Regions from separate parts of the Telluria sp. LT2P80 genome, predicted to be linked through region 1. Evidence: predicted binding sites of a transcription regulator. Region 1 holds the regulator's gene; the other holds the start of a gene.
The links. The regulator NrdR, encoded in region 1, represses ribonucleotide reductase genes. The targets are predictions, from matches to a motif close to CACNANATNTNGTG.
Positions count from the first base shown of each region.

Region 2: a site for NrdR is predicted at 2,895-2,908, ahead of AC56LW_RS06090 (ribonucleoside-diphosphate reductase subunit alpha). Genes of this name have one in related genera too.

Region 1 is NZ_JCASIO010000013.1:29,805-45,460, reverse strand. It holds gene AC56LW_RS22650 (CmpA/NrtA family ABC transporter substrate-binding protein) at 119-1,399, shown strand; gene ntrB (nitrate ABC transporter permease) at 1,428-2,330, shown strand; gene AC56LW_RS22640 (ABC transporter ATP-binding protein) at 2,344-3,153, shown strand; gene AC56LW_RS22635 (hypothetical protein) at 3,218-3,475, opposite strand; tRNA gene AC56LW_RS22630 (tRNA-Lys) at 3,546-3,621, opposite strand; gene ybgF (tol-pal system protein YbgF) at 3,695-4,450, opposite strand; gene pal (peptidoglycan-associated lipoprotein Pal) at 4,581-5,105, opposite strand; gene tolB (Tol-Pal system beta propeller repeat protein TolB) at 5,139-6,410, opposite strand; gene tolA (cell envelope integrity protein TolA) at 6,441-7,514, opposite strand; gene AC56LW_RS22605 (biopolymer transporter ExbD) at 7,539-7,970, opposite strand; gene tolQ (protein TolQ) at 7,987-8,670, opposite strand; gene ybgC (tol-pal system-associated acyl-CoA thioesterase) at 8,694-9,098, opposite strand; gene AC56LW_RS22590 (SDR family oxidoreductase) at 9,344-10,090, opposite strand; ZMP/ZTP riboswitch at 10,265-10,384, shown strand; gene glyA (serine hydroxymethyltransferase) at 10,484-11,731, shown strand; gene nrdR (transcriptional regulator NrdR) at 11,795-12,262, shown strand; gene pilV (type IV pilus modification protein PilV) at 12,366-12,893, shown strand; gene AC56LW_RS22570 (PilW family protein) at 12,890-13,891, shown strand; gene AC56LW_RS22565 (pilus assembly PilX family protein) at 13,899-14,543, shown strand; gene AC56LW_RS22560 (type IV pilin protein) at 14,580-15,068, shown strand; gene AC56LW_RS22555 (GspH/FimT family pseudopilin) at 15,065-15,656, shown strand, end outside.
Region 2 is NZ_JCASIO010000001.1:1,382,712-1,398,367, reverse strand. It holds gene AC56LW_RS06100 (sensor histidine kinase) at 1-1,213, shown strand, start outside; gene AC56LW_RS06095 (sigma-54-dependent transcriptional regulator) at 1,232-2,683, shown strand; gene AC56LW_RS06090 (ribonucleoside-diphosphate reductase subunit alpha) at 3,180-6,137, shown strand; gene AC56LW_RS06085 (ribonucleotide-diphosphate reductase subunit beta) at 6,294-7,400, shown strand; gene AC56LW_RS06080 (PQQ-dependent sugar dehydrogenase) at 7,542-9,263, shown strand; gene AC56LW_RS06075 (hypothetical protein) at 9,350-9,769, shown strand; gene AC56LW_RS06070 (hypothetical protein) at 10,282-11,475, opposite strand; gene AC56LW_RS06065 (histone) at 11,438-11,875, shown strand; gene AC56LW_RS06060 (YggT family protein) at 11,990-12,520, shown strand; gene AC56LW_RS06055 (carbohydrate kinase family protein) at 12,599-13,540, opposite strand; gene AC56LW_RS06050 (DUF3426 domain-containing protein) at 13,551-14,627, opposite strand; gene prmA (50S ribosomal protein L11 methyltransferase) at 14,632-15,591, opposite strand; gene accC (acetyl-CoA carboxylase biotin carboxylase subunit) at 15,588-15,656, opposite strand, start outside.

The sequences.
Region 1 (15,656 bases):
GCACGAGGTGAATGCCAACGCTGGCCCCGCCTCCCCGGACAACGACGTCTACCAATGCATGAACACGTTCATGTGGGGTAGCCGTTTTTTTTTGCCTGATCACTTTTTGGGATTTGCAATGGAAAATCAACAGCGTCAAGCGCAGGGCAATTCGTCCACCGGTACGAACGTCGATGGGACGCGCAGGAACATCATCCAGGGTGCCTCGCTGGCAGCGGCCGGTGGCCTGCTGGGGCTGGCCGGGGGCGGGGCATGGGCGGCGGGGTCGGACAAGCCCGAAAAGACCGAGATCAAGATCGGCTTCATTCCACTGACCGATTGCGCATCGGTCGTGATGGCGTCGGTGCTGGGCTTTGACAAGAAATACGGCGTCAAGTTCGTGCTGAGCAAAGAGGCCTCGTGGGCCGGCGTGCGCGACAAGCTCGCCAACGGCGACCTGGACGCCGCCCACGTGCTGTACGGCCTGCTGTACGGCGTGCAGATGGGCATTGGCGGCCAGAAGAAGGACATGGCCGTGCTGATGGGCCTGAACAACAACGGTCAGGCCATCACGCTGTCGAAGCAACTGGCCACCAAGGGCGCGGTCGACGGCGCCTCGCTCGCCAAGCTGATGCGCACCGAAAAACGCGACTACACATTCGCGCAAACGTTCCCGACCGGCACCCACGCGATGTGGCTGTATTACTGGCTCGCCGCCAATGGCATCAATCCGATGAAGGATGCCAAGGTCATCACCGTGCCGCCGCCGCAGATGGTGGCCAATATGCGCATCGGGAACATGGACGGCTTCTGCGTGGGCGAACCGTGGGGCCACCGCGCCATCATGGACGGCATCGGCATCACCGCCACGACGACCCAGGACATCTGGCGCGACCACCCCGAGAAGGTGCTGGGCTCGACGCTGGAATTTGCCAAGGCCAATCCGAACACGTGCCGGGCGATGATGGCCGCCATCCTGGAGGCGGGCAAGTGGATCGATGCGTCGCTGGCCAACAAGAACAAGATGGCTGAAGTGATCGCCGCCAAGTCGTACGTCAACACCAGCAAGGATGCGATCGACCAGCGCATCATGGGCCGCTACCAGAACGGCATGGGCAAGACCTGGGACGACGCGAACCACATGAAGTTCTACAACGACGGCCTGGTCAACTTCCCGTACCTGTCCGACGGCATGTGGTTCATGACGCAGCATCGCCGCTGGGGCCTGCTCAAGAGCGATCCGGATTACCTGGCCGTGGCCACGGCGGTCAATCAGGTCCAGTTGTACAAGGACGCGGCCACGATGACGAAGACGCCGGTCCCGGCGGGCTTGCTGCGCACATCGAAGCTGATGGACGGCACCGTGTGGGATGGCAAGAACCCACAGGCGTACGCCGCGTCGTTCAAGGTCAAGGCTTGACCATCCACCCGTACTGCGAGGAGCCGTCATGAATGCCCTGTTGAAATCCGTTCCCAACGAGCCGGCGCCAGTGCCGGTGGCTGTCAGCGGCCCGGCGCGCGCCGCGCCCCCGCGCAAGCCGGCCGCCGCCGTCGCTGCGCGCCGCGCACAGCCGTTTGCCACGGCAGTCCGGCGTGTGGCGCCGCCGCTGACCGGCATCGCGCTCGTGCTGCTGGTATGGCAAGTGATCGCCGCGCAGAACGAGGCGTTTCCGTCGCCGCTGGTCACGTGGCAGGCGGCGCTCGAACTGTTCGCCGATCCGTTCTACCGCAACAGCCCCAACGACCAGGGCATCGGCTGGAACGTGCTGGCGTCGCTGCAGCGCGTGGCGATCGGCTTCGGCCTGGCGGCGCTGATCGGCATTCCGCTGGGCTTCGTGATCGGGCGCGTGCAATTTGTCAGCCGCATGTTCGGCCCGATCATCAGCCTGCTCAAGCCGGTCTCGCCGCTCGCTTGGCTGCCGATTGGCCTCCTGGTCTTCAAGTCGGCCGACCCGGCGGCGATCTGGTCGATCTTCATCTGCTCGATCTGGCCGATGATCATCAACACGGCCGTCGGCGTGCAGCGCGTGCCGCAGGACTACATGAACGTGGCGCGCGTGCTGAACCTGTCGGAATGGAAGATCCTCACCAAGATCCTGCTGCCATCGGCGCTGCCGTACATCCTGACCGGTGTGCGCCTGGCCATTGGCACTGCATGGCTCGTCATCGTGGCAGCTGAAATGCTGACCGGCGGCGTGGGCATCGGCTTCTGGGTATGGGACGAGTGGAACAACCTGAACGTGGCACACATCATCATCGCCATTGCCATCATCGGCGTGGTCGGCCTGCTGCTCGAACTGGCGCTGGTGTCGCTGGCACGCGCACTGACCCACGAACAAGTGGCTAACTGAAAGGGTTTCGATCATGGACGAACTGCAAAAAAAATTCATCGACATCACCGGTGTCGAGATGGCGTTTCATACCAAGAAGGGCGTGTTCCCGGCGTTGCAGGGGATCGACCTCACGGTCAGCAAGGGCGAATTCATCACACTGATCGGCCACTCGGGGTGTGGCAAGTCGACGCTGCTGAACCTGGTGGCCGGTTTGCTCAAGCCCACTGCTGGGCTGCTGATCTGCGCGGGCCGCGAGATCGGCGGCCCGTCACCGGAGCGCGCGGTCGTGTTCCAGAATCACTCGCTGCTGCCATGGCTGACGTGCTACGAGAACATCCATCTGGGTGTCGAGCGGGTGTTTGGCTCACTTGAAACCCGGGCCCAGTTGCGCGAGCGGACGATGGATGCGCTGGCGCTGGTGGGCCTGACGAGCGCCGAAACCAAGCGGCCGCATGAAATCTCGGGCGGCATGAAGCAGCGCGTCGGCATCGCACGGGCGCTGGCGATGCAGCCGAAGGTCCTGCTGATGGATGAGCCGTTTGGCGCGCTCGACGCGCTCACGCGGGCGCATTTGCAGGATGAGCTGCTCAAGATCGTGGCGGCCACGAAATCCACCGTGGTGATGGTGACGCACGATGTGGACGAGGCAGTGCTGTTGTCCGACCGGATCGTCATGCTGACCAATGGGCCGGCAGCCACGATCGGCGAGATCGTCGCCGTGGAACTCGAGCGGCCGCGCGACCGGGTGGCGCTGGCGCAGGATGCGCGCTATACCGAGCATCGGCGGCAGGTGCTGGAGTTCTTGTACCGCAAGCAGGCGCATCCGGCCGTAGCGGCTTGACACGCGGTAGGGTGGACGGCAGAGCCGTCCACCCTACGGTTCTTCACTGAGCGGCGATGTCTGCTTAAACGGCTTTTTTCTTCTGCACCTGACGCTGCTGCTGCTTGCGCTGCGTCTGGTTGCGGTTCTGCTTGCCTTCGTGGAGCGCGGTGGCGTCCAGCTTGGCTTGCTCGGCGGTGCGCAGCTCTTCCTTGTCGTCGTGTGCGACAAAGTAATCGTTGGCTTGCGCGTCGACCACCAGCTTGATCGCCGCTTCGTCGGTGAGGTCATACATCTCCGTGAGGAGCGTGGTCACCTCGTCGAGAAAATCTTCATAAGTCATGGTGGGATCATCCTAATATGAGCGGAACACAAAAAAGCCAACCCGAAGGTTGGCTTTTCTGCTGAATCTTTGGTAGGCCGTGCGGGATTCGAACCTGCGACCAACGGATTAAAAGTCCGCTGCTCTACCAGCTGAGCTAACGACCCGAAGAAGCAAGATTATAGGGGGCGACACGGGCGCTGTCAAATGCCGCGCCCGGTGTGTGGTGTGCCTTTGCCGTTACTTCAGCGACGCCAGCCGATCGCGCGCAGTCTGCGCGGCGCTCGAATCCGGGTACTTCGCCACCAGCGTCTGGAGCGACTTCTTCGCGTTCTTGTTGTCCTTGAGCAGGGCGTAGCTGCTGGCGATATTGAGCATCGCGTCCGGGACCTTCTGGCTCGTGCCGTAGGTGGTGGTGACGACCTGCTGCGCCGCAATGGCCTTCTTGTAGTCGCCCAGTGCGTAGAAGGTGTTGCCGAGCCAGTATTGCGCGTTCGATGCGTACGGCGACTGCGGGAACTGCCGCACGAATTCCTGCAGCGCGACCGAGGCGCCCTTGTAGTCGCCCGACTGGAACATCGCGGTGGCGGCTTCGTACGCGGTCTTTTCGGTGGGCAGCACTTCGGCGGCCTGGCCGTCGATCACTTCGGCGCGTGGCTCGACCTTTTTCAGGCGCGCGTCGAGGTCGGCGTACAGCTGCTTCTGGCTGTTCTGGGCCTTGGCGACTTCATTGGCCAGCACTTCGATCTGGCCGCGCAGGCGGGCGATTTCCTGCATCGTCTGCTCGTGCTGGTTGAGCATTTCGATCTGCACCGTCTTGTCCGATTTGCTGTCGATGCGTGCGGTCAGGTCGCGCGTGATGTTGTCGACCTTGGTGCGCAGGTCCAGGATGGCCTTGCGCGCTTCTTCGTCGTCGAACGGGCCGGCGACGGCGTGCAGTGGCATCGACAGGGCCAGCACGAGGCATGCGAGGCGGGACTTGGACAGTTTGAGCATAAGCGTTGTGTTCTTTCTACTAAGCCGGTGACTTCGGCGGTTGCTGAGATAAAACAAGGGGCGGGTAGCAGTCTGCACTGCGTCCCGCCCCCTGTCAATCGAACCTGTCCGGCTTGTTCAGCCGAATCGATTATTGATAGACGATGTCTGCGCGGCGGTTCTCAGCCCACGATTCTTCGTTGCTGCCGGTGGCTTTTGGCTTTTCTTCGCCCAGCGACACGGCTTCGATCTGGCCTTCCGACACGCCCAGCGACGCCATCGAACGACGGACGGCTTCAGCACGCTTCTGGCCCAGGGCCAGGTTGTACTCGGTGCCGCCGCGTTCATCGGTATTGCCCTGGATCAGGACTTTACGCGACGTGTTCTTGGTCAGGAACGCCGAGTGGTTCTGGACCACTGGCTGGCCATCAGCGCGCACGACGAAGCTGTCGTAGTCGAAGTAGATGCTGCGCTTGGCCAGAACGCCTTGTGGGTCGTTCAGCGGATCGACGCTGCCGGTCTGGACCGGGTTGATGTCGCGTGGATCAGCAGCTGGCGCTGCCGGGGTTGGCGATTTCTCGACGACCGGGGTTTCGTTCAGCTTGGTTGGCGACGAGCAAGCGGCCAGCAGGGCTGCGGTGGAAACGATGAAAGCTACACTCTTGAAGTTGCGCATGGATTTTCTCCTGTTATGTTGAGGTTTTACTTCTTACTTCATGAAGGGACCCCAGCTGGGCTCCCGAATGTTTCCCGCTTTGGTCGTCAAGCGTTGCTTGACTCGTCCATCCACAGACACCACGGCCAGCGAGGTGCGACCGCCACCCTTGGTTGCATACATGATGTACTTGCCGTTAGGCGAAAAACTCGGTTCGGTGGCCCCATCGGCCAGGCGCAGTTCCTGGCCGCTGGCCAGGTCCATCGCATATAAGGAGTAAGCGCCGCCGCGCTGCGAAATCCAGGCCAGCGTCTTGCCGTCGGACGACACGCGCGGGCTGATGTTGTAGCTGCCATTGAACGTCACACGGGTGGCGTTGCCGCCGGCTGCGCTCATCTTGTAGATTTGCGGGCCACCGCTGCGGTCGCTCGTGAAATAAATGGTCCGGCCGTCGGCCGAGAACTGCGGCTCGGTGTCGATCGCCGGGTTGTTGGTCAGGCGCTTGTGGCCGGTACCGCCCGAATTGACCGAATAGATCTCGGTATTGCCGTCCTTCGACAGGGCCACGGCCAGCGTCGAGCCGTCCGGCGACCACGATGGCGCCGAGTTGTTGCCCTTCTGGTTCGATATCACATTGCGGCGACCCGTCATCAGGTCTTGCAGATAGACGACCGGCTTGCGGTCTTCCATCGAGACGTAGGCGACTTTCGAGCCGTCCGGCGACCACGATGGCGAAATGATCGGTTCCTTGCCCTGGGTGGCGATGACTTCGTTCTCGCCATCGGCATCCGAGACGGCCAGGATATAGCGCTTGGCGCCGCTGTCGGCCTTCACGTAGGCAATGCGGGTCGAGAAGATGCCGCGCACGCCGGTCAGCTTTTCATAGACGTCATCGGCAATGCGGTGCGCCTGCAGGCGCGTGTAGCGGGGCTGCACTTCGCCGCCCATCTGCGAGATTTCGCCGCCCTTGACCGTGTCCATCAGCTTGTAGCGGATGGCAAAACGGCCATCTGGCTGCTTCGACACGCTGCCGACCACGAGCGCGTCGGCGCCGCTGGCCTTGAAGGCGGCCAGGTTGATGCTGCCGGCGTCACGGTCGCTGATGACCTGGCCAGCGTCGATGACCTTGAACACGCCACTGCGCTCGAGGTCGGCGCGGATGACGGCCGAGACCTTATCGGGTGCGACGGATTCGTCAGCGAAGGCCGCAATGGCGACCGGAATCTGGTTGCTGCCGACACCGGCGATTTCGATTTGCAGCTGCGCATTGGCTGCCGATCCCATGGCGAGGGAAGCGCTAAACAGCAGGAAATGGATTTTTTTCATAGTTTCTCTTGTAAACTGGTTCGAACCGAATCAATCGTAATCGCGCATCGAGAAATTCACGTCAAGCGTACGCTCTACCGTCCCGTCCTTCTTTTTGGGCAGTGGCGATGCTTTCTTGATACCATTTTCCACTGCCCTGTCAAATTCTGGCACACCGCTGCTTTTCACCAACCTGACCGACATGATTTCACCGGTCGGCAACTGGTCGACGCGGAACGTGGCGCGTGGATTTCCCGACACATCGGTGTTGCCCGGATAGGCCGTGCTGCTCTTGATCGCCGCCGTGATCGCGGCAATATAACCGCCGTCCGATTTCGGGCCCGTCGACTTGGCGGCGCTGCCGCCGCTGCCCATGGCGCCGGCCATGCGCTTGAGTTCGTCGGCACGCAGCTTCGCGAGCTTGGCGTCTTCGGCAGCGGCCGCTTTGGCTTTGGCGGCGTCCGCCTTCTTCTTCTCGGCCGCCGCCGCGACCTGTTCGGCTTTCTTTTTCTCGTCCGCTTCTTTTTTCTTTTCCGCCGCGGCCAGCGCTGCCGCTTTCTTGTCGGCTTCCTTTTCAGCTTCTTTCTTCTTCTCGTCCGCTTCCTTCTTCGCCAGCAGCTCTTTTTCTTTCTCTTTCTGCTTGCGTTCTGCCTCGTCCTTCTTCTTTTGCTCGGCGAGCTTTTCGTCACGCTCGCGTTTTTCCACGTCGCGCTTCTCGGCCAGCGCCTTCTTCTTGGCTTCCTCGGCCTTGCGTTCCTTTTCGCGCTGCAGCGCGATATCCGGTGCCGGCTTTGGCGCCGGCTCTTCGACCACCGGTGGCGGTGGCGGTGGCGGTGTGCGCACGGGTTCCGGCGTCGGCTCGGGCGCTGGCTCCGGTTCAGGGGTTGGCTCAGGCTCCGGGGTAGGCTCGGGCGGCAGCTCGGGCGCGGCGGCCGTCTGTACCGACATGTCCCATACTTCGGCCTCGACGGTGATCGGCGTCTTGGCCGTCCAGCTCACGCCGATCCACAGAAACGCCAGCAACGCGGCGTGCACGGCCACTGCCAGCAGGAACGATGGCAGGCGGCTCGGTTCTGGCGGCACGTGGTACGGCACGCCGGCGTTGTCTGGCTTTATTTCGGGCATATTCTAGGCATCAATGCATCGACATCACTGGGTGGCCAGGCCAACCCGGTTGATACCCATCTTCTTGGCTTCCGAGATCAGTTGGATGACGTCGTCGTACTTGCTCTCGCGGTCGCCCGCGATCAGCACCGGATAATCGGGATGTTCTTCATGCAGCGCGCGCAGGCGCTGCAGAAGGGCAGAGCGGTCGGCCACGTCTTCTTGGGCCACGCGGCCCTTGCCCTGCACGCCGATTGACAGGCGATTTTCGGGTTCGATCGAAATCTGGATATAGGTGTCCGGCGGCAGCGCCGATTTCTCGGCGCGCGGCAGGTTGACCACGCTCGGCGCCTGATTGGCTGGCACTGCCATGAAAATAATGAGCAGCACCAGCATCACGTCGATGTACGGCACGACGTTGATCTCGGATTTGAACTTGCGGCGACGTCCGCCGCGCATGCTGCTGGAAAAGGCCATGGTCGGGCTCCCTGGATCAGCGCGACTGGCGCTGGAGAATGTTCGAGAATTCTTCGACGAAGCTCTCGAAGCGGTTGGCCAGGCGGTCGATATCGTGCGTGAAGCGGTTGTATGCCACCACGGCCGGGATCGCGGCAAACAGGCCGATCGCGGTCGCGATCAGTGCTTCGGCAATGCCGGGTGCGACGATGGCCAGCGTGGCCTGCTCGACGCTGGCCAGACCGCGGAACGCGTTCATGATGCCCCAGACGGTACCGAGCAGGCCGATGTACGGCGAGACCGAGCCGACCGACGCCAGGAAGTTCAGGTGCGATTCCAGTGCATCGAGTTCGCGCTGGAACGAGGCGCGCATGGCGCGGCGAGCGCCGTCGAGCACCGAGTTCATGTCGAGCGTTTCGCGCGACGCTTGCTTGCCCTTGATGAATTCACCCATGCCGGATTCGAAGATGCGGGCCAGGGCGCCGCTCTGGTCACGCTGGCTGCTGGCGCTCTGGTGCAGCGTGTGCAGATTGCCGCCGGCCCAGAAGCTGCGCTCGAACTGCTCGGTCTGCGCACGTGCGGCGCGGATCGCGAATACCTTGCGGAAGATGTACGTCCAGCTCACGATCGACAGCAGCAACAGCAAGGCCATAATCAATTGCACCAGCACGTGGGCATTGCCGATCAGGGCGACGAATGAAAGGTCTGGGGTGACGGTCATGGGCTATTTATTTAGGTATGTATTCAGGCGGCACGCATTTTAGCAGCCACGTGGTCAGGCAAGGGGCGCGGGCGCATTGTTGCAATATCGACACAACACACGGTCACGCTCGCCGTATTGAGCAGGGTTTCACCGCACCAGGCCTGCTGCAGAAACTGGACCGATGCGCGGCCCAGCCTGGCAACACTGGTTTGTATCGTCAACTGGTCGTCGAGGCGCGCCGCAGCGTGATAATCGAGGGTCACGTTCTTGACGACGAAGGCAGTGTTGTCCGCGTCGAGCAGGGATTGTTGCTGCACGCCGAGTGACCGAAGCCATTCGGTGCGGGCGCGTTCAAAGAATTTCAGGTAGTTGGCATAGAAAACAATGCCGCCAGCGTCGGTATCTTCGTAATACACCCTGACTGGCCAGTTAAATACTGAAGACATTGTTACTGCCGATACATGAACATGAGAAACATTCTACGCGAGTTTCCTTCTCGATATCACCGTTTCCGGCCGTCGAGCGTGGAAATTACTTACGTACCCCTCGCACAAAATCGTGCTTTTGAGCGGTAGTAGACTTGAAACTTGGCAAAAAGACCAATCACTGTAACATTTTCTCACAAATGGCGGGCACGCTATCGGTTGCCATTCAGCGTGCCAGCGTAACCGCCGCGCGGTCACTCGCCGGGTCAGGCGCGCTTGATGGTGAATGGCGAAAAGCCCTGGCAGGTCGGCATCAGTTCGATGCTGTTGACGTTGACGTGCGGTGGCAGCGTCGCGATCCAGTACGCGGTGTCGGCAATATCCTTTGCGCTCAGCGGCGTCGTGCCTTCGTACACTTTGGCTGCTGCCGAATCGTCGCCCTTGAAGCGCACGTTGGAGAATTCCGTGCCGCCGGACAAGCCCGGCGCCAGATTGGTGGCACGCACGCCGGTGCCGACGAGATCGGCGCGCAGATTGAGCGTGAACTGTTCCACGAAGGCCTTGGTGGCGCCGTACACATTGCCGCCCGGGTAAGGGTAGTGGCCGGCAGTCGAGCCGATATTGATGACCAGTCCGCTGCCGCGCGCGACCATGTCGGGCAGCACGAGCCGGGTCATCGTCACCAGGCCTTTGCAATTGGTGGCGATCATGGTTTCCCAGTCTTCCAGCGGCACTTCGTGCGCTGGCACCGTATTCAGGGCCAGCCCGGCATTGTTGATCAGCACATCGATCCCCTTCCAGTCGGCCGGCAAGCCGGCCAGCGCAGCCTCGACCGACGCGCGGCTGGTGACGTCGAGCGTTACCGGCAGGGCGGCGTCGCCCAGTTCGCCTGCCAGATCGGCGATGCGGTCGGTGCGGCGGGCTGCCAGAATCACGCGGTGGCCGTGCGAGACGAAGGTGCGCGCCATTTCGGCGCCGAAGCCGGCCGATGCGCCGGTGATGAGGACGATCATGATGAATCCTTGAAAAGGGCAGTGAGGGAGCAGTGCGCAGGCAGATGCAGGGTTGCAAAATTGTAGCCGAAATGACCAGGACGCCGTGGCGGGCGGGCGATTACGCCCCGGCGGGTCACCAGGACGGCGCTTTCCTTGCCCTTCAATGGGGAGTTCAGTACAATTTGCGGACTTTACGTCTCACGTAACTGGCGAAACACCGCACAAGCGCCACCGATTGGTGCGCGGCGCGGCAAAGGTGGGTACCCACCGGGGAACGTGAGACGCCATACGCCGTTCGCCTGGGCAGCCATCAACCGGTACGCGTTCGATCGCGGCTGCCCGCGCCCTTTGGCTCCCGCACCCGCACACAGCGCCGCTCGTTGCCTGGATTACTATCGATTGGAGTTTTACATGTTTGCTAAAGACCATACGCTGGCCAATGTCGATCCGGATCTGTGGAATGCCATTCAGAAGGAAAACGTCCGTCAGCAAGACCACATCGAGCTGATCGCGTCCGAAAACTACACCTCGCCAGCCGTCATGGAAGCGCAGGGCTCGCAACTGACCAACAAGTACGCCGAAGGCTATCCGGGCAAGCGCTACTACGGCGGCTGCGAATACGTCGACATCGTCGAGCAGCTGGCAATCGACCGCCTGAAGCAACTGTTTGGCGCGGAAGCCGCCAACGTGCAGCCGAACTCGGGTTCGCAGGCGAACCAGGGCGTGTTCTTCGCTGTGTTGAAACCAGGCGACACGATCATGGGCATGTCGCTGGCCGAAGGCGGCCACCTGACCCACGGCATGCCGCTGAACATGTCGGGCAAGTGGTTCAACGTCGTCTCGTACGGCCTGACCGCTGAAGAAGACATCGACTACGAGGCGCTCGAGCGCCAGGCGCACGAGCACAAGCCGAAGATGATCATCGCCGGCGCATCGGCGTTCTCGCTGAAGATCGACTTCGAGCGCATCGCCAAGGTCGCCAAGGCCGTCGGCGCCTACTTCATGGTCGACATGGCCCACTACGCCGGCCTGATCGCTGCAGGCGAGTACCCGAACCCGGTGCCGTTCGCCGACTTCGTCACCTCGACCACGCACAAGTCGCTGCGCGGCCCGCGCGGCGGCATCATCCTGATGAAGGCCGAGCACGAGAAGATCATCAATTCGGCCATCTTCCCTGGTATCCAGGGCGGCCCGCTGATGCACGTCATCGCCGGCAAGGCCGTCGCGTTCAAGGAGGCGCTGACGCCTGAGTTCAAGACCTACCAGCAGCAGGTCGTCAAGAACGCCAAGGCACTGGCCGACACGCTGACCGCACGTGGCCTGCGCATCGTGTCGGGTCGCACCGAATCGCACGTGATGCTGGTCGACCTGCGCGCCAAGAACCTGACGGGCAAGGAAGCCGAAGCCATCCTGGGCCAGGCGCACATGACCTGCAACAAGAACGGCATCCCGAACGACCCGCAAAAGCCGTTCGTCACGTCGGGCATTCGCCTGGGCAGCCCGGCCTTCACGACGCGTGGCTTTGTCGAAGAAGACGCCGTCACCGTGGGCAACCTGATCGCCGATGTGCTGGACAACCCGCACGACGCTGCGACCATCGAGCGTGTCAAGGGCGAAGTCAAGAAACTGACCAGCCAGTATCCGGTCTACGCTGCCTGATTTGCCTTCCGGGCCGGTTCGCCGGCCCGGAAGTACCCCATGTAGTATTGCAGCCCCGGCGCCATGAAATGTCCCTTTTGCCAGCATGAAGATACACAAGTCCTCGATACCCGCGTATCGGAGGAGGGGGACGCCATCCGGCGCCGGCGCCGCTGCGGCAAGTGCGACAAGCGCTTTACCACCTATGAGCGCATCGAACTGTCGATGCCGATCATCGTCAAGAAGAACGGCAGCCGCACCGAGTTTGCCTCCTCGAAGCTGCGCGGCAGCCTGATGCTGGCGCTGCGCAAGCGGCCGGTGGCAGCCGAAGCGATCGACAAGGCCGTTGCCTCCATCGAAGAAAAGCTGCTCACCAGCGGTCTGCGCGAAGTCGATACCGGCCATGTGGGCGAGCTCGTGATGCAAGAGCTGAAGGGCCTCGACAAGATCGCGTATATCCGCTTCGCATCGGTCTACAAGAATTTCGAAGACCTGGATTCCTTCCAGGCAGCGCTGGCCGAAGTCGGGCACCAGCGCAAGCTCGACAACTAATCCCTTTTCAAGGTTCCCCGATTGGCGCGGCGTACGCTTGCGCCGACGCACGGGCGTGCAAAGCCGGCCTGATAACGTCGTAGCTCGTTATCGGGAGGCTTGGGTGCGCAACCATTCACACCACGGTTTTACGCTCATCGAAGTGCTGGTGGCCTTGTTCGTGCTCGCCATCGGCATCGTCGGCGCCGGGGCGGCCCAGCTGGCGGCGCAGCGCACGCAACAGCAGGCAGCGCTGATGGCCGAAGCGGGCCAGCTGGCAAGCTCGCTGGCGGCGCGCATTGGCGCCAATCTGCCGCTGGCCAGCCTGCCCGATGCGGGCAATCCCTATCTGTCGCTCGATTACGACGCCGTTGCCGACGGCCCGCCTGTCGCCGCCGCCGCGTGCTTCGGCACTGCCGCATGCGATCCGCTGGCGCTGGCGGCCTTCGATCTCGATGAGACGCGCCTGCTCGTGCACCGGCGTTTTCCCGGCGGGCGCATTGCCGTATGCCGCGATGCGGCGCCGTGGGATGCCGGCAGTCGCCGCTATCGGTGGGCGTGCAGCGGCGGGGCGCATGCGGCCGTGGCCATCAAGATCGGCTGGCACGGCAACGATGACCTGCCGGCATTCGTGCTGATGGTGGCGCGATGAGGATCCATCGGTACCGGTGTGTGCGTCAGGCTGGCTTTACCATCGCCGAATTCATGGTCGCGATGACGCTCGGCCTGGCCGTGCTGCTGGCGGCTGGCTCGCTGCTGATCGGCGCCACACGTGCACATGCGGCGCTGCTCGAAGCGGCCGAGATGGACGACGCCGGTCGCTACGCGCTCGATGCGCTGGCGCGCGCCGTGCGCCTGGCAGGCCACGTCGACTGGGCGGCGCATCCGGTGATCGATCCTGCGCTACCTGCCGCGATCGCCGGGCTGGATGCTGCCTCGCTGACCCATGCCGGCGCCGGCATCGATGCGCCGCTTCCGGCGACGGTCAACGGCAGCGATGTGCTGGCGCTGCGCTTTGCCGGCACCGGCGCGCCGCCGCATGGCGACGGCGGCACGCTCGATTGCGCTGGCTTTCCCGTGCATCGCGATCAGGAAGGCTGGAGCATTTTTTATGTAGCACGCAATGCGCAGGGCGACGCTGAACTGCGCTGCAAATACCGGGGCGCCGGCAACTGGTCGTCCGATGCCGTGGCAGGCCACGTCGACAGCTTCCAGGTGCTGTACGGACTCGATACCGATGGCGATGGCGCGCCCAATCGATACGTGAACGCCAGCGCGATCCGGGCGCTCGACGCGGCGCTGGTGCTGGCCGGGTCGACTCCAGATGAGCTGGCCGCCGACCTGCGTACGCGCAGCCACTGGAAGCACGTTGCGAGCGTACGGGTCGGCTTGCTGCTGCATGGGCCGCGTCAGGCGCCTGATGCCGGTGAGGGCCTCGTCCATTGGCTGTTCGGTCCGGGGTATGACGGTGCGCTGGCGGCTGCCGATCTAGGTGTCCGGCTGGCGGCGGCCGACCTCGATCGCGACGGCGATGCGCGCATGCACAAGGTGTATGGCGCGGTGATCGCGGTGCCAGTCGCGGTGCCAATTGCGGTGCCTGTCGCTCCACCCGGCGTGCCGCCATCTGCGCCGCCGGTCGCGCCGCGTTGAGCAGCGTATGCGCCATCAGCGTTTCCCTATCCCACGGCGCCAGGCCGGCATCGCGCTCATCACCGCGCTGGTGCTGATGCTGGCCGTGCTCATGACAGGCATCGCCTCGGCGCGCGGCGCCCTGCAAAGCACCCGTGCCGCGGCATACGAACGCGAGCGCGCGCTGGCCCTGCACATGGCCCACGCCGCCTTGCTCGATGCCGAACACGATATCGACGGCGGCGCAGCGCCAGGCTCGGCGCGCGCCAACGCGATCCGCAGCGGCAGTGCGGATGCCTTCGTCGGCGCGTGCCTGGGCGCCCGGCCGTACAACGGTTTGTGCGCGCACGACGCCGACGCCAATGGTCAACTGGCCCGGCTGGCGCTTGACGACGGCCCGGCCATCCCGTTCGGCACCTTCACCGGCGCCACGCTGCCCACAGGGGACGGCGGCTTGCCACTCGAGACGCCACGCTACCTGATCGAGCTGATGCCGGCGTCCGCCGACGGCCCGCTCTACCGTATCGCCGCGCGCGGTGCCGGCAGCATGCAGGGCGCCGGGGCCGCCGTCCAGGCCTATTACCGCCTGCCACCCGCCGGCGGGCATGGCCGGCGCGTCGGCTGGCGCGAGATCGGCAACTGGTCCGCGCTGGTCGCCGCGGCATCCGAATGACGTACCCGGGCAAACAGGGGCAAACAGGAGCACATCATGACCCGACACCGCAATGGCTTCACGCTGATCGAACTGCTGCTGGTGCTGGCGATCGTCGGCATCCTGACATCGGTGGCCTATCCGTCGTATGCGCGCCAGATCGTCAAGGCGCGCCGGGTCGAAGCCCAGCTGGCGCTGCTCGACCTGATGCAGCGCCAGGAGCAATACCGCGCCCAGCATCACAGCTATGTCGCGTTCTCGATGGCCACGGGCGCCTTTGAAGCGGGCCAGTTCCGCACCTGGCTCGGCAACAGCGCCGCAGCCAGTGCTTATGAGCTCGACGGCGAGGCCTGTCCCGAGCAGACGATTGCCGCCTGCATCGTGCTGCGTGCGCGGCCCGGCACGGTCAATGTCAATACTGCATTTGCCGATCCGGAATGCGGCACGCTGACGCTGGACAGCACCGGCGCGCAGGGCGCCAGCGGGGCTGGTGGTTCGAGCGGCTCAACTGGCGCAAGCGGCCAGTCCACACGCTGCTGGCCATGACAACGCGCCTTGAGGCCACGCTGGCCCGCGCGATCCTGCGCCGCCACTGCACCGGCCTGTCGATGGCCGAACTGGCCGTGGTGCTGGGCATGGTGGCGATCACGTCGTCGCTGGCGGCGCCCGGCCTGCACCGGATCGTGCAGGGCCAGGAACTGCGCGTGGCCGCAGGCGACCTCTACAGTGCAGTCCAGCTCACCCGATCGATGGCGATTGCCCGCAACGAACCCGTGATCCTCACAGCGAACGACGCAGCCGGCATCGACTGGTCACGCGGCTGGACCGTGTACGTCGATCGCGACAACAATCGCCAGGCGGGCGCAGGCGACGAGATTCTGGCCGTGCGCGCCACGCTGCCGCAGGGGGTGCAGGTGAGCTATTCCTTTGCCAGCCCTGCAGCCCCGCAATACATCGCCTACAATGGCGCGGGACGCAGTTGCAGCGATACGAGCAGCGCCGCGGCACGGCCGGGCACGCTGTCGCTGTTCCACGGCGGCGGGGTACGTCGTATTAAAATCAATCTGCTTGGCCGCCCGCGCCTGTGCAACCCGGCGCATGACGCCGGCTGCGATGGCGTCGCCGCACCGCCCT
Region 2 (15,656 bases), on a different contig from region 1:
GCCGCTGATGCAGGCGGGCCTGTTTGGCGCAGCCTTCTTCGCCGCCGTGCTGGTAACCAACCGCATGGCCGCGCGTCTGCTGGGGCAGGAAGAACTGGCAGCCCAGCGCGGCGCCGACCTGCGCATCCAGCAGGCGATCAATGAAATCGTGATTGCCGACGTGGGCGACGGCATCCTGGTGGTGGGCGCCGACGGCACGGTGTTTACCGGGAATCCGGCGGCGCGCCGCATGCTCGGGCTGCAGGCCGACACGTCGGGCTTCCTGCTGCACGCGGCGCCGGCCTTCGAACCGCTGGCCGAAGCGTTCGATGCCTGGCTTGCCGCGCCCGAGAACGATACGGCCTTCGTCACCGTCAAGCCGTATCGCGAAGGTGACGGCGCCGGTGACGTGCGCGGCCGGCGCGACCAGCCGGTGCACGTCAAGCTGCGCTTTGCCCGTGTCGCCGCGCCGGCCGATGCAGTGGGGGAGGGCGGTAGCCGCAGCGTGATCTTCATGCAGGACGTGAGCGCCATCGAAAACCAGGCGCAGCAACTCAAGCTGGCGTCGATGGGGCGCCTGACCGCCAGCATCGCGCACGAGGTGCGTAACCCGTTGTCGGCCATCGGCCACGCGACGGCGCTGCTGGCCGAAGACCTGCATGGCCCGGCCGAAGTGCGGCTGCTGAAAATCGTCGGCGACAATGTGGCGCGCGTGAACCGCATGGTCGAAGACATCCTGCAGCTGTCGCGCAAGGCCCAGCCCAACGGCGAGCCGGTGCCGCTGGGCGCGTTTCTCGAACAGCTCAAGGCCGAGTTCTGTGAAATCCATGGCCTGGCCGGTGATATAGTCTATATCGGCGATCCGGGCGGCAGCGCCGTGCGCTTCGATCCGCTGCACCTGCATGAAGTCCTGCTCAATCTGCTCAACAACGCGGTGCGCTATGCCAGCCGCCAGCCGGCCAGCATCCGCATCTTTCCTGCGCGCGATGCCGCCGGGCGGCGCGAGCTGCACGTGCAGGACGACGGCCCCGGCATCACGCCCGAAGTGCGCGACCACCTGTTCGAGCCGTTCTATACCACCTCGAGCAAGGGCACCGGCCTTGGACTCTACCTGGCGCGCGAACTGTGCCTCAACAACGATGCGAAACTCGATTATGAATACCGGTTCGACCCGTCCGCGCTGGGCCCGCGCAAGGCCAGTGGCCGCTTTGTCATCACCTTTGCCCTTGCCTGACGTGGCCGGGAAGCCGTCATGAGCGCGCCGCGCGTTTTGGTACTCGACGACGAGGCCGACCTGCGTGAGCTGCTCGAGATCACGCTGCTCAAGATGGGCCTGGACGTCGACAGCGCCGCCACGCTGCGCGAGGCGCGCGCGCTGTTCCACGAGCGCGATTACGCGCTGGTACTGACCGACATGCGCCTGCCGGACGGCCTGGGCCTCGAACTGGTGCGCGAAATCGGCGCGTCGGGCAAGGGCACGCCGGTGGCCGTGATCACCGCTTACGGCAGCGCCGAAAACGCAGTGGTGGCGCTGAAGGCCGGTGCGTTCGACTATATCGCCAAGCCGGTGGCGCTGGACGCGCTGCGCGTGATGGTGCGCGCGGCGCTCAAGCAATCCGAAAGCGCGGCGCTCGGTGACGGCGCTGCGCCCGACTCGCGCATGATCGGCAGCTCGCCCGCGATGGCGGCATTGCGGGCCCAGATCGCCCGCCTGGCGCGCTCGATGGCGCCGATCTCGATCACGGGCGAATCCGGCAGCGGCAAGGAGCTGGCCGCGCGCGAGATCCACGCCCAGAGTTCGCGCGCCGCCAAACCGTTCATCGCAGTGAACTGCGGCGCGATTCCCGAAACGCTGATGGAGGCCGAGTTCTTCGGCTACCGCAAGGGCGCCTTCACGGGCGCGTCCGATGAGCGCGACGGCTTCTTCCAGGCGGCTAACGGCGGCACGCTGATGCTCGACGAGGTGGCCGACCTGCCGCTGGCAATGCAAGTGAAGCTGCTGCGCGCGATCCAGGAGCGGCGCGTGCGCAAGATCGGCGCGACGGTCGAGGAACCGGTCGACGTGCGCATCATTAGCGCAACGCACCAGGACCTGGCGCGCTGCGTCGAAACAGGCAAGTTCAGGCAAGACCTGTTCTACCGGCTGAACGTGATCGAGCTGGGCTTGCCGCCGCTGCGCGAGCGTCTGGACGATCTGGCGCCACTGGTGAGCGGCATCCTGCAGCGTTTGGCCGGGGCAGGGCAGGCCACGCTCGGGGCCGGGGTGCTGGACGCGCTGCGGGCGTATTCATTCCCCGGCAATGTGCGCGAGCTGGAAAACGTGCTGGAGCGGGCGCTGGCGTTTGCCAACGATGGCGTGATCGAAGTGGGCGACCTGTCGCTCAAGGCGGCGCGGCCGATCGAACCGGCACGGGCCGAACTGGCACCGCCGGCGGTCACGCCGCCCGCTGCCGCGGCGCCAGTCGCTCCGGCCGCGCCGGTCGTACCCGTCGCGCCAACGGTATCGGCGCCGCCGGGCGTCGGTCCCGCCGAATTGCCCGGCAACCTGCCCGAATACCTGGAGCAGGTCGAACGCGACATCATCGGCCGCGCCCTGCAGCAAACCCAGTTCAACCGGACCCAGGCCGCCAGCCTGCTCGGCATCAGTGTCCGCCAGTTGCGCTACCAGATGCAGAAGCTGGACATCAGCGCGCCGGACGATTGACGGCTGGTCTGCAGCCGGGCGGCGGGCCCGCGGCCCGGTCATTTCCCCACGGTTTTTTTAAGGTTAGTAGTCGCTTACCGCGTACTCCCCGTGCTTATGGCGACTCTCGAAAGTCAAGGCTCGCACGCGATAAAACTGAAAATTTTGGACATTTATTTGCTTGCCTGTACCGCAAACGAGGTACTACAATTAGTCTGATATCAACGCCCGGCACTAGATATAGTGGTAGTGACTGAAAAGGCACCAGGATTGCGGGCTGCGGCGAGTTGTTCATACGTTGTCCACAAGTTGCACACAAACTTATCCATTGATCGGTTAATTAAGCACTTGTCGACACGAAATATTTACTAGTTCTTACCCTGCTTCTCTGGTTTGCCACCACAGGCCACCGGCTGGCAGGGCATCGTTTTTTAATTTGTTGACGGACCGGGTTTGCGCAATACGGCAAGACGGTTGCCATGTAGACAACGGCGGTCCGACCGCTCCTGGAGGCGCAATGCAAACAGCACAGAATAGTTCGATTAACCAACATGTCACCCCAGGATCGGCGCCCGCCGGCAGCACCCCGGCCGACATCGTCGCTCGTGGCGACTATCGCGTCATCCGCCGCAACGGTTCGGTGGTGGCGTTCGAGCCGCACAAGATCTCGGTCGCAATGACCAAGGCCTTCCTGGCAATCGCCGGCGGCCAGGGCGCCGTGTCGGCGCGCATCCGCGAGCTGGTCGAGCAGATGACCAACAACGTCGTCACCGCGCTGGTGCGTCGCCAGCCAAACGGCGGCACGTTCCATATCGAGGACGTGCAGGACCAGGTCGAGCTGTCGCTGATGCGTTCGGGCGAACACGATGTCGCGCGTGAATACGTGCTGTACCGCGCCAAGCGCATGGAAGAGCGCCGCGCCGCGAAAGAAGCCGCTGGTGGCGGTGGCGCCGTCGTCGCGCCGCAGATCCACGTCGTCGATGGCGGCGAGCGTCGCCTGCTGGACATCAACACCGTCATCGGTCTGATCGGCGCGGCCTGCGCCGGCCTCGAAAAGCACGTCGACGCTGACGCGATCCTGGCCGAGACCATGAAGAACCTGTACGACGGCGTGCCGGTCGAAGAGCTGCACAAGTCGGCCATCCTGGCTGCGCGCGCGCTGATGGAAAAAGACCCGGCCTACAGCCAGGTCACCGCCCGCATCCTGCTGCACACGATCCGCAAGGAAGTCTTCGGCCGCGAAGTGGCGCAAGCCGGCGCCGCCGCCGAATACCTGACCTACTTCCCGCAATACATCGCCAAGGGCATCGCCAACGAGCTGCTCGACGAAGAACTGGGCAAGTACGACCTTGAGCGCCTGGCCAAGGCCATCGTCGCCGACCGCGACCTGCAGTTCGGCTACATCGGCCTGCAGACCCTGTACGACCGCTACTTCCTGCACGTGCGCGACGTGCGCATCGAAATGCCACAGGCGTTCTACATGCGCGTGGCAATGGGCCTGGCCCTGCGTGAAGACGACCGCGAAGCGCGCGCCATCGAGTTCTACAGCCTGCTGTCGTCGTTCGACTTCATGAGCTCGACCCCGACCCTGTTCAACTCGGGCACCCGCCGTTCGCAGCTGTCGTCGTGCTACCTGACCACCGTCGGCGACGACCTGGAAGACATCTACGACGCCATCAAAGAAAATGCGCTGCTGTCGAAGTTCGCCGGCGGCCTGGGCAATGACTGGACGCCAGTGCGCGCACTCGGTTCGCGCATCAAGGGCACCAACGGCCGCTCGCAGGGCGTGGTTCCGTTCCTGAAAGTGGTCAACGACACGGCCGTCGCGGTCAACCAGGGCGGCAAGCGCAAGGGCGCTGTCTGCGCCTACCTGGAAACCTGGCACCTCGACATCGAAGAATTCCTCGACCTGCGCAAGAACACGGGCGACGATCGCCGCCGCACCCACGACATGAACACGGCGAACTGGATTCCCGACCTGTTCATGAAGCGCGTGATGGAAAAGTCGCACTGGACGCTGTTCTCGCCATCCGAGACGCCCGACCTGCACGATCTGACCGGCAAGGCCTTCGAACAAGCCTATCTGGCGTACGAAGCCAAGGCCGAGCGCGGCGAAATGGCCGTCTTCAAAAAGATCGAGTCGCTCGACCTGTGGCGCAAGATGCTGTCGATGCTGTTCGAAACCGGTCACCCATGGATCACGTTCAAGGACCCGTGCAACATCCGCTCGCCACAGCAGCACGTGGGCGTCGTGCACTCGTCGAACCTGTGCACCGAGATCACGCTGAACACGAGCGCCGATGAAATCGCCGTCTGCAACCTGGGCTCGGTCAATCTGCCGCAGCACATGAAGGGCGATGGCCTGGATCACGTCAAGCTGCAAAAGACGATCCGCACCGCGATGCGCATGCTCGACAACGTCATCGACATCAACTACTACGCCGTCGAAAAAGCGCGCAACTCGAACCTGCGCCACCGTCCGGTCGGCATGGGCGTGATGGGCCACCAGGATTGCCTGCACATGATGCGCATCCCGTTCTCGTCCGACCGGGCGGTGCAGTTCGCCGACACGTCGATGGAAGCGGTCTGCTACTACGCCTACCTGGCCTCGACCGAACTGGCCGAAGAGCGTGGCCGCTACGAAACCTACACGGGTTCGCTGTGGGACCGCGGCATCCTGCCGCAGGATTCGATCCAGCTGCTGGCCGACGAACGTGGCAACCAGTACCTGGAGCAGGATACGTCGTCGAAGATGGACTGGACCCCGGTGCGCGAGCGCATCAAGCAGTTCGGCATGCGCAACTCCAATTGCGTGGCAATCGCTCCGACCGCGACGATCTCGAACATCATCGGCGTCTCGGCCTGTATCGAGCCGACGTTCCAGAACCTGTACGTGAAGTCGAACCTGTCGGGTGAATTCACCGAGATCAACTCGTACCTGGTGCGTGACCTGAAGGCGCGTGATCTGTGGGACGAAGTCATGATCGCCGACCTGAAGTACTTCGACGGCTCGCTGTCGAAAATCGACCGCGTACCGCAAGACCTGCGCGACCTGTACGCAACGGCATTCGAAGTCGAGCCGAAGTGGCTGGTCGATGCTGCGTCGCGTCGCCAGAAGTGGATCGACCAGGCCCAGTCGCTGAACATCTACATGGCCGGCGCATCGGGCAAGAAGCTGGACGAAACCTACAAGCTGGCGTGGCTCCGTGGTTTGAAAACGACCTACTACCTGCGCACGATCGCTGCGACGCACCTGGAAAAGTCGACCACCCGTACCGGCGCGCTGAACGCCGTGTCGGTCTCGGGCGGCCTGTCCGGTGGCCTGTCGGCCGGCGAGAAAGCGCCGGTTGCTCCGGCACCGGCACCGGCCGCGAATATGGCGACGGCGACGGCAGCAGCGACCGAAGAAGATGGCGCCGCCTGCTATCTGCGTCCGGGCGACGATGGTTTCGAGGAATGCGAAGCCTGCCAGTAACCCTCGCAGTCACTGAGTAAGGGAGGCGAGCCGCCTGCAAGGCCGGCTCGCCCCCCGGCAAGTACAACGGCGCCAGTCGCCGACAACACGAATAACCAACGCATCAACGTGCCCGGGCCGCAGTCGCTGCGCCAGCGCACCACAGAAGGGACCACCATGCTTAACTGGGACGACGAACCAACCAGCGCACCAAGCGCTCCGCAAGCCGACGCCGGCCTCGCCATCGTGCCTGCCGCCGAAGTGGCAAAACGCGTCAACGCCGACGACAAGCGCATCATCAACGGCCAGACCGACGTGAACCAGCTCGTGCCATTCAAATACAAATGGGCATGGGACAAGTACCTGGCCGGTTGCGCGAACCACTGGATGCCGCAAGAAGTGAACATGCAGCGCGATATCGAGCTGTGGAAGAGCCCGAACGGCCTGTCGGAAGACGAGCGCCGCCTGGTCAAGCGCAACCTGGGCTTCTTCGTGACGGCCGACTCGCTCGCCGCGAACAATATCGTGCTGGGCACCTACCGCCACATCACGGCCCCCGAGTGCCGCCAGTACCTGCTGCGCCAGGCGTTCGAGGAAGCGATCCACACGCACGCTTACCAGTACATCGTCGAGTCGCTGGGCCTGGACGAAGCCGAGATCTTCAACGCCTACAACGAAGTCAAGTCGATCCACGACAAGGACCAGTTCCTGATCCCGTTCATCGACACGCTGACCGACCCTGAATTCAAGACCGGCACCACGGAAAACGACCAGAAGCTGCTCAAGTCGATCATCGTCTTCGCCTGCCTGATGGAAGGCCTGTTCTTCTACGTGGGCTTCACGCAGATCCTGGCGCTGGGCCGCCAGAACAAGATGACCGGCGCCGCCGAGCAGTACCAGTACATCCTGCGCGACGAATCGATGCACGTGAACTTCGGCATCGACGTGATCAACACGATCAAGATGGAAAATCCGCAGCTGTGGACCCCGGAATTCCGCGAAGAGATCAAGGCCCTGTTCATCGAAGCAGTCGACCTCGAATACCGCTACGCCGAAGACACGATGCCACGCGGCGTACTGGGCCTGAACGCCCCGATGTTCAAGGGCTACCTGCGCTTCATCGCCAACCGCCGCGCGGTGCAGATCGGCCTCGAGTCGCTGTTCCCGAACGAAGAAAACCCGTTCCCGTGGATGAGCGAAATGATCGACCTGAAGAAAGAGCGTAACTTCTTCGAGACTCGCGTGACCGAGTACCAGACTGGCGGCACGCTGAGCTGGGATTGATGCGGGGGCGTCCATCGCCCTGCGTCAGCCACGAACAAAAAGCCCGGCGCTGGTAAAGCCGGGCTTTTTTTCGCCTGTTGCGCGCAGCCCGTCGGTGTTGACCTATGATGGCGATCTTTCAAGCCTGACCAGGAGACACCCTTGAACGCCCATACCACGCTGCTGCACGCCCTCATGCTCGCCGGCCTGGCGACAGTCTCAGTCGCCCACGCTGCGCCCCAGGTGGCCGCTGGCCGCACGATCTTCCAGAACAACTGCGCCAGCTGCCACACGGTCGATACCGGGATGGCGCAGCTGGCTGGCCCGGGCCTGTTCGGCGTTGTCGGGCGCAAGGCGGCGGATGTCGCCGGGTTCAATTATTCGGCGGCGCTGGCCAAGGCCGGCGCGAGCGGCACCGTGTGGACGCGCGACGAACTCGACATGTTCCTGCTCGACCCGGCTAAGCGCGTGCCCGGCACGACCATGCCGGTCGGCGTGCCGGACGCAAAACAGCGCGGCGCGCTGATCGATTACCTGGCCAGCCTGCAGGGTGCTGAGACTGCCGCCGCAGTGCCAGCCCTTGCGCCAGCCCTTGCGAAAGCCGATGCACAAGCTGCATCCCGCGCCGGCGCCTGGACCGAAAACCAGCCCGGCAAGGTCTGGCACATCAAGCCCACCGACCTGGCCACGCCATTCGCCACGGACAGCGCCGGCAACAGCGCGCGCGTGCAGGCACGGCCCAACGGCACGCTGCCGACCGTGATGCCCGGCTTTACGGTCAGCGTGTTCGCGCAGGACGCCGACAAGCCGCGCGTGGCACTGCGCGCGCCGAATGGCGACGTGTTCCTGGCCGCGACCGGCGCGGGCGCGATCAAGGTGCTGCGCTCGCGTGATGGCAGGAAGGCCGACAGCGCCGGCGTGTTCGCTACTGGACTGGCGCGTCCGTACGGCATGGCCTTCTGGCCGAGCGGCGCCAATCCGCAGTATCTGTATGTGGCCGGCGTCAATTCGGTCGTGCGCATCCCGTACCGCAATGGCGACCTGACGGCGCGCGGCGCGCCCGAAACCGTGATTGCCGAACTGTCCGAGACCAGTGGCGGTCACACGACGCGCACGCTGGCGTTCTCGAAGGACGGCAAGACGCTGCTGCTGTCGATCGGCTCGGCGACCAACGTCGCGGCCGACATTGGTCGCACGCCGCCCGTGCCGCTGGCGCAGTGGGAGCGCGAGCACGGCGTGGGCGGCGCCTGGGGCGTCGAGACGGACCGCGCCACCGTCATGGCGTTCGACCCGGACGGCAAGAACCGCCGCACCTTCGCGACCGGTCTGCGCAACTGCGTGGGCTTGCTGGTGCTGCCAACCACGGGCGACGTCATGTGCAATGTGAACGAGCGCGATGCCCTGGGCGACAACCTGCCGCCCGACTACCTGACGCGCGTGAAACAGGGCGGTTTCTATGGCTGGCCGTGGTACTACATCGGCGACAACGAAGACCCGCGCCTGGCGGGTCACCGGCCCGACCTGAAGGGCAAGACGATCACCCCGGATGTGCTGCTGCAGGCGCACTCGGCGCCGCTGGGCATGGTGGCGTACCACGCGCCGGAGGGTGCGACCAGTGCGTTCCCGAAGGAGTACGAGGGCGATGTGTTCGTGGCGCTGCACGGCTCGTGGAACCGTGGCGTGCGCACCGGCTACAAGGTCGTGCGCGTGTTCATGAAGAACGGGGTGCCCACCGGGCAGTACCAGGACTTCATGAGCGGCATGGTGGTCAGCGACCGCGATGTGTGGGGCCGGCCGGCGGCAGTCGAAGTCGCGCGCGATGGCGCGCTGCTGGTGGTCGACGATGCCGGCGGCACGTTGTGGCGCGTGGCGCCGGGGCGCTGACGCGACCTGGCACGAGAGTGGACATGCGCGTGCACAAGCGACCGCGCATGCGCTAGGATGGGCATCTCCTATTGGCAGGGGCTTTCATGATTCCGCATACCTTCAGGCTGGCGCTTTGTGGCGCGGCCTTGCTGGCCGGCTGCGCCGGCACGCCGCCCACAGCGGTCAAGCCGACGCTGGTTCTCGAAGACCACGTGGATGGCGCGCCGCGCGATGCGGCGTGCCTGGCGCTGGATGATGGCGCGCGTGTCCGCGCCACCAACCACGGTTTCGATCTGGTGGCGAAGGAGATGGTGGTCGCGCCCACGGCCGGCGCGCCGGCGGGTGCGGCGCCGCGATCCGTCTACCTGGTTCCGCTCGGCAGCCACCCGGTGGAGCGAATGGCACGGCAACTGGACGGCTCGTTCCATTCGGTATTCGTCAATTGCCAGACTCGACTGGCCTATATTGCCAAACGCGGCGGCGTGATCGACAGTATCTATTGGTTCGGACCGTTCGATCTGTGAATCGATTCAACTGCGGGTTGAAAGGCGCGCGTGAATTCGGCGTCATTTGCAGAATCCCTGTCAATTCAGGCGCGCTTGCTTATTTGGCCTCTCATATTGCGCGGCTTGTTTCCGATTCTCGGTTGCGCACACACAAAGAAAGCACGTACTTTACGCGATTGAATTTGTCAAATCGAGAAGATGTGATATTGTCGCGGGCATCGGGCAAATCGATCGAATAATAGGGCGCTGAACCAAACAGTATGCACGGAAGCGAAGCGAAAAGAACAAGCCGCCTTGCCTGACCAATTGCTCAGGCAAGGCGGCTTTTTCTTTTCGCACCCGCAAGGGTAGCGCTGTGACGACGCTGGAACGGTGGCCTGTCGACGTTGGCTGAAGCGCTGCAACTGTGAGGAGTTGCAGCAGTTCAGCCGGTGCCGGATTCATTGACGCATATCGATCTTCGGCATGCGTCGATGAATAACTCGCCGGTCAACAACGACCTGGCGGGTTTTAAACCCTGAGCGTATTTCTCATCGCAGATGAAGGAGAATTAAAATGGCAACCGCTAAAAAAACAGTTGTAAAGGCAGCAGTGAAGAGCGCGCCTTCGTCCACGACGAAGTCGACCGCAAAGGCTGCAGCAGAGAAACCAGTCGCGAAAAAAGCCGCGACCAAGGCCACGACCAAGGCCACCACCGCCAAGACCACCACGGCAAAAGCAACCACTGCCAAGACCACCACCAAGGCAGCAGCCAAACCGGCAGCCCGGGCAGTGAGCAAGCCAGCGACGAAAACCACGGCGAAACCTGTTGCAAAGAAAACCACTGCAACCAAGACCGCTGCGACCAAAACCACGGCGACCAAAACCACTGCAGCCAAAGCCGCAGTTAAATCGACCGCCAAGTCGTCCGCAAAGCCGGCAGTAAAGAAAACCGTCACCAAAACTGCAGCAAAGCCAACGGTAAACAAAACCGCCGCTAAAACTGCAGCGAAGCCGGTAACCAAGAAAGTCGCTGCCAAGTCCGCAGTGAAGCCTGCAACTAAGCCAGCAACTAAGTCAGCAACTAAAGCAACAACCAAACCAGCAGCTAAAGCAGCAACCAAGCCGGCAGCGAAGAAAGCAGCAGCCAAACCAGCGGCAAAGAAAGCAGCAGCGAAACCTGCAGCCAAGCCAGCGGCAAAGAAAGCAGCAGCGAAACCTGCAGCCAAGCCGGCTGCAAAGAAAGCAGCAGCCAAGCCAGCAGCCAAACCTGCCGCCACGAAAACGTCGGCCAAGGCCGCCACCAAATCGCCAGCTAAATCGGCCACCAAATCGACCGCTAAATCGGCTACCAAGTCGACTGCTAAATCGGCCACCAAATCGACCACCAAGTCGGCAGCGAAATCGCCGGCCAAGTCGACCGCTAAATCAGCAGCCAAGCCGGCAGTAAAGAAAACCGCCGCCAAGCCAGCCGCTAAAACGACGACCAAAGCTGCAGCCAAGCCGGTCACCGCAAAAGCGGGCACCAGCAAGACAGCCGCCAAGCCAGTCGCCAAAAAAGCGGCCACGACCAAAGCAACGGCAAAGCCGGCAGCGCAAAAAGCAACGGTGACCAAAACCGCAGCCAAACCGGCTGTCACCAAAACCGCTGCTGCCAAGCCAGCCGCTAAAAAAGCGACCACCACCAGCGCCGCGGCCAAACCAGCCGTGACCAAAGCTGCCGCGACCACGACCGCTGCTGCCAAGCCTGCTGCTACCAAAACGGCCGCCGTCAAGCCAGCTGTCACCAAGACCGCTGCGACCAAGACCGTCGCCGCCAAGCCAGCCGCCACCAAGCCAGCTGCCGCGAAGCCGGACATGAAAGCCGACATCAAGGCCGACATCAAAGCTGACACCAAGCCGGAAGTCAAAGCCGACGCGAAGGCTGACGTCAAAGCCGATGCAAAAGCAGACGCGAAAGTGGACAGCAAGGCCGACGCCAAGCCAGAAGCGAAGAAGCCAGCCGCCAAGAAGGCAGCGACCAAGCCGGCAGCGGCTGATGCGAAAGCGGGTGACACGCCTGCAGCCGCACCGGCAGCGACCACTGCAGCAAAAAGCGTGATCGCGCCAACCGCCTGGCCATTCCCGACCAGCAGCCGTCCGTAATCGCAAACGCCCCTGCCTGCCGCGCGTCTTGCGCAGCATGGCAAGTGGGGCGCGCTTCAGGCACAATGCCGCTGTGTGAGCCTTCGCACAGCGGTTTTTTTTTGAGGAGAGTCCGTGCTGTCCATTCTTCAGTTTATCGTCGATATCGTTGCAGGCCTGCTGGGTGGGGTGCTGTTGCTGCGCTTCTGGACGAATGCCATCCGCGTGCGTCTTCCCGACCAGATTCGCCAGTTCGTCCATACCATCACCGACTGGCTGGTCATGCCGCTGCGGCGCGTGGTGCCCGGTACCCGCGGCTACGACTGGGCAAGCCTCATCGGCGCCTTCCTGGTGGTCCTTCTGGCCAGCACGGTGCTGCTGCTGGCCGGCGCCAGCGGCGAGACGATGCTGCTGTACGCGCTGCATCGCTTCCTGACGTGGATCCTGTACGGCTTCATGGCGCTGTTGATCATCGAAGCGGTCTTCAGCTGGGTCAATCCCAATGCGCCGCTGGCGCCGTTCGTGCACGCGCTCAATCAGCCATTGCTGCAGCCGATCCGGCGCGTCGTCAAGCCGATCGGCGGCATGGACCTGTCCGTGCTGGTGGCGCTCGTGCTGATCCAGATCCTGCTGTTCGTGCTGCGGCAGGTGTTCGGCTACATTTGAACCACCCGACCGTAAAAAAGGCCTCTGCATGCAGAGGCCTTTTTTTATGTCACGGGCGGCGCCGGCGGCGCCTTCGGCTTAGCGGAACTTGCTGCCGAACGCCTGCTCGAACTGCGCGTCGAATTCCTGCGGCGTGAAATGGTGGTTCTGGCCACCGGCCGAGGCGATCTTGATTGCGCCCAGCAGGCTGGCGATGCGCCCGCTCGTGGCCCAATCCAGATCATTGGTGATGCCGAACAGCAGGCCCGCACGGTAGGCGTCGCCGCAGCCGGTCGGGTCGACCACGTTGGTGGCCGTCACGGCTGGAATCTTGATGTGCTCGCCGTTTGCGTAGATGTCCGAACCGGCCTCGCCGCGCGTGATGATCAACGCCTCCAGGCGCGCCGCGATGTCGGCATGGCTCAGGCCCGTGCGGTCCATGACCATCTCGAATTCGTAGTCATTGCACGCCAGGTAGCTGGCCTGGCCGATGAACGTGATCAGTTCTTCGCCCGAGAACATCGGCAGTTGCTGGCCCGGATCGAACATGAACGGCACCTTCTGTTCGGCGCAGTCGCGCGCGTGCTTGATCATGCCGTCACGGCCGTCGGGCGAGATGATCGCTACGCGGATCGCGCCCTGGTCGGCGACGTTGTTCTGGTTCGAGTATTCCATCGCGCCCGGGTGGAAGGCGTTGATCTGGTTGTTGTCCTGGTCGGCCGTCACGAAGCATTGCGCGGTGTAGGCCTCGGGGATCGTGCGGACGCCGCGCGTCTCGAGTCCCTGTTCCTGCATGCGCTTGAGGTAGTCGCCGCCATCCTGGCCCAGGGTGCCCATCATCAGGGGCTCGCCGCCCAGCTGCTTGAGGTTGTAGGCGATATTGGCCGCGCAGCCGCCGTATTCGGTGCGCAGCGTCGGCACCAGGAACGACACGTTCACGCGGTGCAGCTGGTCGGCCAGCAGCGTGTCGCCGAAGCGGCCGTGGTACTGCATGATTTTGTCGAACGCGAGCGAGCCGCAGATCAGGGCGGTTTTGGTCATGGTGAGGCTTTCATGGATAGAACACTGCGATGTGGTAGCCGGACGGCTCTGCGCCCTCCAGCCTGAAATGGATGCGCACCTGCTGCTCGCCGCGTGCGGCGAACCCGGTGGGCGCGGCAGCGGCGGCGCCGGCGTAATCGCGCGGGGCGAACACGCGGCGTACCAGCGGCTTGTCGTCAAGGTCGTTCAGCGTCAGTTCGAGGCTGGGCCAGGCCAGCGCCATGTCGCCCTGGTTGCGCAGCACGGTGCTGAAGGTATAGGCGTTGCCGCCCAGCGTGATGAGTTCACCGGTCTCGATCACCAGCTGCTCCGGCCGCGCCGGCAGGTTGACGCTGCAGCCGAGCAGGGCGCAGGTCGAGACCAGCGCCGGACGCAGGCCCGGATGGCGCGCCGCCAGCACGTCGCGAAAGCTCACTGCTGCCTGCACGACCAGCACAATCAGCAGCAGCACGCTGCCGACGGCCAGCGCGATGCGCGTCGTCTTGCTGGAAGCTTCGCGCTGGCGTGTGCTGCGCACGAACTCGGGTTCATCGATGTCCGGCTTCGGCTTTGGCGGCGGTGGTGGTGGTTTGGGCGCCTCGTCGATGCGCGGCGGTGCGGCCTTGACGCGGCGCGCGCGCGCTTCGGCGGCGCGGTTGCGCGGCGAGGCAGGCACGTTCGATACGATCGGCGGCGAGCCGCCCGAGGATTCGCGCAGCAGCAGGGTCGGCGGGCCGATCGAGTCTGCCGTGTGCTCGCGGCTTGGTTCGGGCGCGGGGAGGGTGTCCGGTTCGGGTATTGATACCGGCATCGGCGCCGGTTCTGGGTCTGGTTCCTGCGGCGCGACCGGCTCGCTCACCGGTGCAAGTGTCTCGACCGGCGTCTCGTCAACGGGAGGGGAAGAAGTAGTGGGAGATTCGTCGGCCGGTGCGTCGGCAGGCGCCGCAACAACCGGTGCAGGCCCGGCCGCCAGATCGATCAGCGCGCTGTTCCCGTCAAAAATCTGCTGGCATGCGCCACAACGCACGATGCCCCCACGCAGCTTGAGCTGGTCCGCGGCGACGCGGAACTGCGTGCCGCAGTGGGGGCATTGTGTGGCGAGCGCCATGCCTTTATCCGGCAGTGGCAGTGGCAGTGCGTGCCGGCGGTGTGTCCTGGCCCAGCGTGCCGTGCAGGGCAACCCAGCCATCCTGCTCGGCCCAGACGCCCAGCTTGATGAATGGCGCATAGGCTGCAGCCACTTCGTTGGCCTGGCGTGCCAGTACGCCCGACAGCACGAGCGAACCGCCATCGGCCACGCGGCCGGCCAGCATCGGCGCCATCAGCTTCAATGGGCTCGACAGGATGTTGGCCACGACGATGTCGAACTTGCCGCCGGCATGGCGTTCATTGCCGGAAGCAGCAAACGTGTCAGGCAGGTAGAAGTCGATGGCGACGTTGTTGCGCTCAGCGTTGGCGCGTGCCGATTCGATCGCTTGCGGATCGATGTCGACACCGGCCACGTCCTGCGACCCCAGCTTCTTGGCCACCATCGCCAGGATGCCCGAGCCGCAGCCGTAGTCCAGCACCGACTTGCCCGGCGCAGGATGGGCTTCGAGCCACTCCATGCACAGGCGCGTTGTCGGATGGCTGCCGGTGCCGAAGGCCAGGCCCGGGTCCAGCTCGAGGATCAGGCCGTTCGGATCCGGCGCCACGTGCCAGCTCGGCACGACCCAGATATTGGTGCCGATGTGGATCGGCTCGAACTGCGATTGCGTCAGGCGCACCCAGTCGGCGTCTTCCACCTTGCGGGTGGTGAATGCCGGCACGACGGGCAGGTTGATCGCTTGCGCGGCCTCGGTGACGATCGCCAGCTGGTCGGCATCCGCATCGGTCAGTGCGACGACGCGGCTGTGGTCCCAGGCCGCTTCGGTCGGCTCCATGCCCGGCTCGCCGAACAGCGGCTTTTCGTCCTCAGTGCCTTCGTCGGCGTCTTCCACCGACACCGACAGCGCGCCGGCTTCCATCAGGGCGTCCGACAGCGCTTCGGCGTGTTCACGCGCCAGTTCGATGACGACTTCAGTCCAGCTCATTCGTTCACCTTGACTTCCGATTTGGCCGACAGCGCGGTTTCCTTCGGCAGATCGGGCTTGGCGGC